Regions from separate parts of the Alcanivorax sediminis genome, predicted to be linked through region 1. Evidence: predicted binding sites of a transcription regulator. Region 1 holds the regulator's gene; the other holds the start of a gene.

Region 1 (3,412 bases):
GATTGATCCGAGAACTGTAGATCGTTCGCGGTTGGGGCTGCTGCGGGGGCTGGGGTTCAATCGTGTCAGCCTGGGAGTCCAGGATCTGGACCCCGGCGTTCAGGAGGCGGTAAACCGAATCCAGTCCTGGGAAATGATCCGAGACACCATGCACTGGGCAAGAGATTTCGGTTTCCGCTCCATCAATCTGGATCTGATCAGTGGGCTGCCACGCCAGTCAGAAGCCTCCATGATGCGCACCCTGGACAAGATCATTACGCTGAAACCGGAACGAATCTCGCTGTATAACTACGCGCACTTGCCAGACCGCTTCAAGGTACAACGACAGATCAACAGTCATGAACTGCCCTCCCCGGAGGAGAAAGTAAGGATGTATGTCCGGGCTGGTGAGATGTTGCAAAGTGCCGGCTATCGCTTCATTGGCATGGATCACTTCGCTCTGGAGACCGATGAAATGGCAGTGGCGCAGAAGAATGGGCTACTGCACCGGAATTTTCAGGGATACAGTCTGCATGGTGATGCAGACCTGATCGCCATGGGGGTTAGCGCCATTAGTCAGATTGGCGATTTATACGTCCAGAACGAGAAAGGCATCGAGCAGTGGCAAACCCGGGTCGAAAATGGCCAGATCCCTATTGAAAAAGGCTATCTGCTAACTTCGGATGATCGCATTCGCCAAGATGTCATCATGCGCTTGCTGTGCGACCTTCATCTGGATATCCCCGCCTTTGAGCAGCGTTGGGGCGTCAATTTTGCTGAAACCTTTGCCGACGCGCTCCAGCGCTGGGCTTTTTTCGCCGATCAGGGCCTGGTGACCCTGTCGGCGGATCATTTGAAAATCACCGATCAGGGCCGGCTGGTCAGCCGGGCCCTGGTGCAGCCTTTTGATCAATACATGACTGAGAAGCCGACAGTAAAATATAGCCGTATTCTCTGAGTGATTATTGACGCTGTTGGACTACACTGACAGTGTCTTTACGCAGCGTAAGATTTGGGAGTTACCCCGTGTCACAGCATGTTTCCTGTAGCGAATGCAGCCTTAGTCCGGTTTGTCTGCCTCTGGCTGTTGCCCCCGCCCAGCTGGACCAGCTGGACAATATTATTCACCGAGGCCGCCCGCTAAAGCGTGGCGAGCACCTGTTCCGTGCTTCGGACAGCTTTGAGGCGGTCTATGCCGTGCGATCCGGTGCCATCAAGACCTATGTGCTGAGTGATCAGGGGGATGAGCAGGTCACTGGTTTTTACCTGCCCGGGGAAGTGCTTGGCATGGATGGGATCAGTACCGCTCATCACATTTCCAATGCCAAAGCGCTTGAAACGGCCACAGTCTGTGAAATCCCCTTCTCGCAGCTGGAAGCGTTGTCGCAGAAAATTCCGTCTTTACAGCATCATTTTTTCAGTCTGATGAGTAATGAAATTCGGGCTGATCGTGAGCTACACATGCTGCTCAGCAAGAAGAATGCGGATGACCGAGTGGCATCCCTGCTACTTTCGCTGTCGGCTCGTCATCAGCGCCGAGGCCTGAGTCACCGTGCTTTTCGACTGCCCATGTCTCGCTATGACATTGCCAACTACCTTGGCCTGGCGGTTGAAACAGTGAGTCGCATTTTCACTCGTTTCCAGCAAAACGGCTGGTTGCGAGCAGAAGGCCGTGAGGTAGAGATTCTCGATCGTGGCAAACTGTGTGGTCATGATCCTGCCCTGGAGGATTCCCTGTGACACAGCCTGTCATGGTCGTGCTGGATACCGATCTCAAGTCGCCTCAGCCCGCTTTTGAGAAGGCCAAGCAGTTGGCCGCCGCCCGTGGCACCTCGCTCGTTATTGCCGTTAACGGTTATTGCTCCGCCATGGTGCGTGCGGTGGGTTATGACAAGCAGAGACTGGAGGCCGCCACGACCCAAATTCGTCATGCCTGGGAGAAGAGGATCGCGTCACTGGCCCACGGCATGACCTGCAGCGCGCACGTGCTGTGGGAAAAGCGTGAAATCGATGCGCTGCGCGACATCATCCTCCAATTCAACCCCGCCGTGCTGGTGGTGCACACCAGTGCCGAGAGTGGTTTGAAGCGACACTTGTTCACCCCGCGTGACTGGCAGCTGATCCGCAAGGCGCCATGTGATGTGCTTTGTATCCACAGCCAACCCTGGCAGAACCCGCCTTCTCTACTACTGGCGGTGGACCCTGAGACGGGCAAGGATGAGGTTGACTCATTGTCGGTGAAAGTCACCGCGCAGGCGCAGGCGATAGCGCAGCAGCTGGATGGCTCGCTGAAAGTCTGCCATGTCATGGATGCGGTAGACGACAGCCTGGTGCTGCTCATGGGGGAAGCCCTGTCCGAGTTCAGTGGCAGCCTTGAAGATATCAAGGAGAGCCAGAAAGCGGTATTCAAGCGGTTCGCCAGTGGCCAGGGTTTTGCCTCTGATCAATTGGTCATGCTTGAGGGGGCTGTGGCCCCTACCCTGTCCCACTACTGCAAAGATAACGACGTAGATTTGCTGATTGTCGGTACCGTGCACCGAAAGCTGCCAGAACGGCTGCTACTGGGAGCCACTGCCGAAGCCGTTATAACCCGGGCCAGCTGTGATGTGCTGGTGGTTAAGCCTGATGATTTTCAGACCCCCTGGAAATCCTGATTACGGAGAAGACCATGTCAGAGAAAAAGGACTTTGTAGATTCTGTCCGTCAGAAACTGGAAGACTGGGATTATCAGCGTGACCGCCTGGCGGCTCGCATTGGCGATCTCAGCCACGAGTGGCGAGAGGAAGCCGAAGAGAAGCTGTCGGAATTCAATGAACAGCGGAAAGAGTTTGAAGCCAAGCTGGAAGACCTGGAGTCCCGCAGCGAAGATGCCTGGCAGGACATCAAGGATGGTCTCGAAATTGCCTGGGATGGCCTCAAAACCGGTCTTCTGGCGGCCAGAAGCGAGTTTGAAAACAAGGACAAGGATAACTAATCGGTATTGAGTTGCGAGTGTTGAAACGCAAAGCCTGGTCAATGTCGGATTTTGCGTTTCCTGCTTGCACTCGTCCGCCTGCCTATTGTTCTCCTCTTCTGAATACCGGCTTGTCTGCCGTGGATTCGTCTTCGCAGTAGCGATAGCCCGCCACATCGAAATTCACCAGTTTTGCAGGGTCTTTAATCCCCTTCTTCAGAATCCAGGCGGCCATTAACCCTCGCGCTTTCTTCGCGTAAAAACTGATTACCTTGAACTTGCAGTTTTTCTCGTCCTGGAATACAGGCTCGATGATGCGGCCGTGTATATCTTTGGCTTTCACAGATTTGAAGTATTCATTAGAGGCGAGATTGACCAGGACATCCGTTTTCAATGCTTTCATATCCGCATTGAGCTGATCAGTGATAGTGTGGCCCCAGAATGCATAGAGATCCTTTCCTCGATCATTGTCGAGCTTGG
Region 2 (3,412 bases), 2.4 Mb from region 1:
CTGTCACCATGTCAGCGAAAGGCGCAGTGTGCGAGTTGCTGGCGGTGCTGTCTAGCGGGGAGCCGTGTGACGGGTCAGGAACACGTGAGGCCCTGCCACAAAATGTTCCGGACGCGGGATGCGTACCACGTGGCCGCTACCGGGGGCGGTGTCGATGGCAACAGCGGTGCGGCTTTCCATGCCTCGCAGTACGAAATGATGGTTGCCCTTTGGGGTGATCAGGCTCATGACGTCACCATTCTCGAAGCGGTTTTTGACGTTGATTGTCAGCCACTGATCACAAGCATCTAGGACTTCGCCGCAGACCTGCTCGCTGCCGAGCAGCGAGGTTCCCTGTTCGTAGTTCTGGTATTCCCGTGGTGGATGACGACGAAAGAAGCCTTCGGTGTAACCACGATTGGAGAGGGCTTCCAGCTCGTCCATCAACTGCATGTCGAAGGGGTTTCCCGCCATGACATCGTCGATGGCACGGCGATAGATCTGGGTGGTGCGTGACACGTAATAGGGGCTCTTGGTGCGACCTTCGATTTTCAGTGAGTGCACGCCCATACGGGTGAGGGCTTCCACATGTTGAACGGCACGCAGGTCTTTTGAGTTCATGATGTAGGTGCCGTGTTCATCTTCTTCGGCAGGAATGAACTGACCTGGTTCATTGGGTGATTTGAGCAGCAGCTCCCAGTGCTGTTCGTTATTCATCGGGATCAGGTCGCCGTTGCCATCATGGCCATGTCTTGCGGTGTCATACTGCCAGCGGCAGGCATTGGTGCAGGCCCCCTGATTGGCATCGCGGTGGTTCATGTAACCGGACAACAGGCAGCGGCCGGAATAGGCCATGCACAGGGCACCATGGACAAACACTTCCAGCTCCATGTCGGGCACCTGCTGGCGGATTTCCGCTACTTCTTCCAGTCCCAGTTCGCGAGACAGGATCACGCGACTGATGCCCTGTTGCTGCCAGAATTTTACCGTGGCCCAGTTCACCGCATTGGCTTGCACGGAGAGATGGATTTCCTGCTCCGGCCAGCGTTCTTTCACCAGCATGATCAGCCCCGGATCGGACATGATCAGGGCGTCGGGGCGGTGCTGGATAATGGGTTCGAGATCGCGCAGGTAGCTGCGCACCTTGTTGTTGTGCGGTGAGATATTGGAAGCAAGGTAGAACTTGCCGCCATATTGATGGGCCTGCTGGATGCCCTCGGCCAGCGCATCAACGTCCTTGAAGCTGTTGTTTCGTACACGCAACGAGTAGCGAGGCTGCCCCGCATAGACCGCATTGGCCCCGTAGGCAAACGCACAGTGAAGATGGGTAAGGGTGCCAGCAGGGGCCAGCAGTTCCGGGGCGCGCAGTGATTCTGACATGATGGAGGTTGAAAGCTGTGAGCGGCCGGCCATTCTAGCGGGCCGCAAGCTTCCCTGAAGCCGGGAATGCTTGCCTGTTGACGTAGATCAATAAAACGCCGGAGGCTGGACGCCTGAGGCCGGACGACAACCAGGGCACAGTGCCCCGGCTTCTGGAATGCCCGGCTTTCGATCCCATGCTGAAGTGATCGCCATGCAAGCATGGGCTCCTACAGTATGGATCACCGGGGGTAGGAGCTTGCCTGCAAGCGATCCGAGCCTGGGCGAGGTAATGATCGCGGAAGCGAGTCACGAGTCTCGAAAATCAAAAAAACAACCCGGCTCTTGGTTTGAGGTTTTGCCTTTCGCACCTCGAAACTCGTAACTCGCTTCTCCACCCCTTGCCCTGCTGTCACTGGCTCCCACCCTTCGTTCGCAAACTCAAGATGTACTAAGGGGGCATCTGGTTTTAGCTATTAACTATTCATTATTAATTATTAACTGATGACTGCCCTCTACACAGTCAAAAACTCCTTGATCAGGCGATCATCCAGCTCCCCCATGCCCCCTTCCGCCACCTTGCTACCGCGGTCGAGAATGGCAAAGCGATCCGCGGTGGCGCGGGCGAAATGCAGCTTCTGTTCCACCAGAAGAACCGTCAGCCCTTCTTCCTTGTTCAGTGTCTTGATCACCCGGCCGATCATGTCGACGATGTTGGGTTGAATACCTTCGGTGGGCTCGTCCAGAATCAACAGCTTTGGGTCCAGCGCCAGCGCGCGACCGATGGCTAACTGTTGTTGCTGGCCACCGGACAGGTCTCCACCACGACGGTTACGCATTTCATGCAATACCGGGAAGAGATCATAAATACGATCCGGAATTTTCTTGCTGCGATCCGGTCGCGCCTGAAGGCCAGTTTCCAGATTTTCTTCCACGGTCAGCAGCGGGAAAATTTCACGACCCTGGGGCACATAGCCAATGCCGGCGCGGGCGCGTTCTTCGGCCGCCTGTCTGGCAAAGTCCTGACCGTCAAATTCAATGCTGCCGCTTTTCACCGGCAGCAGTCCCATGATGGTCTTCAGCAGCGTGGTCTTGCCCACACCGTTACGGCCCATGACGCACAGGCATTCGCCCTTGGTAAGCCCCAGATCCACATCCCAGAGGGTGTGGGATTCGTCGTAGTACTGGTTGACGTTGTTCAGTTTCAACACGGTTTTTACTCCGTAAAAAGCTTCTGGCCACTGTAGGAGCGCCGGTTATTCGCTTTGCTTGGAGAGGCGCGAAACCAGTTTCGAGTTACGAGAAGCGAGTTTCGAGAACCAACCCCTAAACTCCGCCAGGTCTGGATTTTCGTTACTCGAAACTCGTTGCTCGCTGCTGATTCCTTCGCGCCTCAAGCGGCGCTCCTACAGCAGCCGGTTATTCACCCAGATAAACCTCAATCACCTTTGGATCATTCTGTACCTGATCCATGCTGCCTTCGGCCAGCACGCTACCCTGATGCAGCACCGTGACAGTGGAGGCGATGGAGCGAATGAATTCCATATCGTGTTCGACCACGACCACGGAATGTTTGCCTGCCAGGCTCTGCAGCAACTGGCCGGTGCGTTCCACTTCCTGACGGGTCATGCCAGCGATGGGTTCGTCCACCAATAGCAGTTGTGGCTTCTGCATCAGTACCATGCCAATTTCCAGCCACTGCTTCTGACCATGGGACAGAAGCCCTGCCACTTTGTGACGATCGTCAAGCAGACCCACCGTATACAGGGTTTCTTCGATCCAGCTCTTCTGCTCACCACTGAGACGGGTGAACAGCGAATGCCAGGTGCCTTTGGCATCGTTCATGGCCAGCTCCAGATTCTCGAAGGCCGTGTGTTCCGGGAACACGGTAGGCTTCTGGAACTTGCGACCGATACCGGCGGTAGCAATATCGGTTTCGCTGAGTCGGGTGAGATCCAGTGTCTGACCAAAAAAGCAGGTGCCGCTGTCCGGACGAGTCTTGCCGGTGATCACATCCATCATGGTGGACTTACCTGCGCCGTTGGGGCCGATGATGCAACGCAGCTCTCCGGTC

What was found. Region 1 encodes FNR, which switches genes on or off when oxygen is low (the NO sensors DNR and NnrR bind a similar motif). Its sites were predicted from a motif close to TTGATNTANATCAA; they were not measured.
Region 2: trhP (prephenate-dependent tRNA uridine(34) hydroxylase TrhP) is a predicted target of FNR. The motif match lies at 1,437-1,450, and genes of this name have one in related genera.

What each region holds. Positions count from the first base shown of each region.
Region 1 is NZ_WIRE01000001.1:2,624,184-2,627,595, reverse strand. Features, by position in the region: gene hemN (oxygen-independent coproporphyrinogen III oxidase) at 1-937, shown strand, start outside; gene fnr (fumarate/nitrate reduction transcriptional regulator Fnr) at 1,006-1,719, shown strand; gene GFN93_RS11995 (universal stress protein) at 1,716-2,633, shown strand; gene GFN93_RS11990 (sll1863 family stress response protein) at 2,648-2,953, shown strand; gene yaaA (peroxide stress protein YaaA) at 3,036-3,412, opposite strand, start outside.
Region 2 is NZ_WIRE01000001.1:186,431-189,842, reverse strand. Features, by position in the region: gene trhP (prephenate-dependent tRNA uridine(34) hydroxylase TrhP) at 52-1,359, opposite strand; gene urtE (urea ABC transporter ATP-binding subunit UrtE) at 1,854-2,549, opposite strand; gene urtD (urea ABC transporter ATP-binding protein UrtD) at 2,758-3,412, opposite strand, start outside.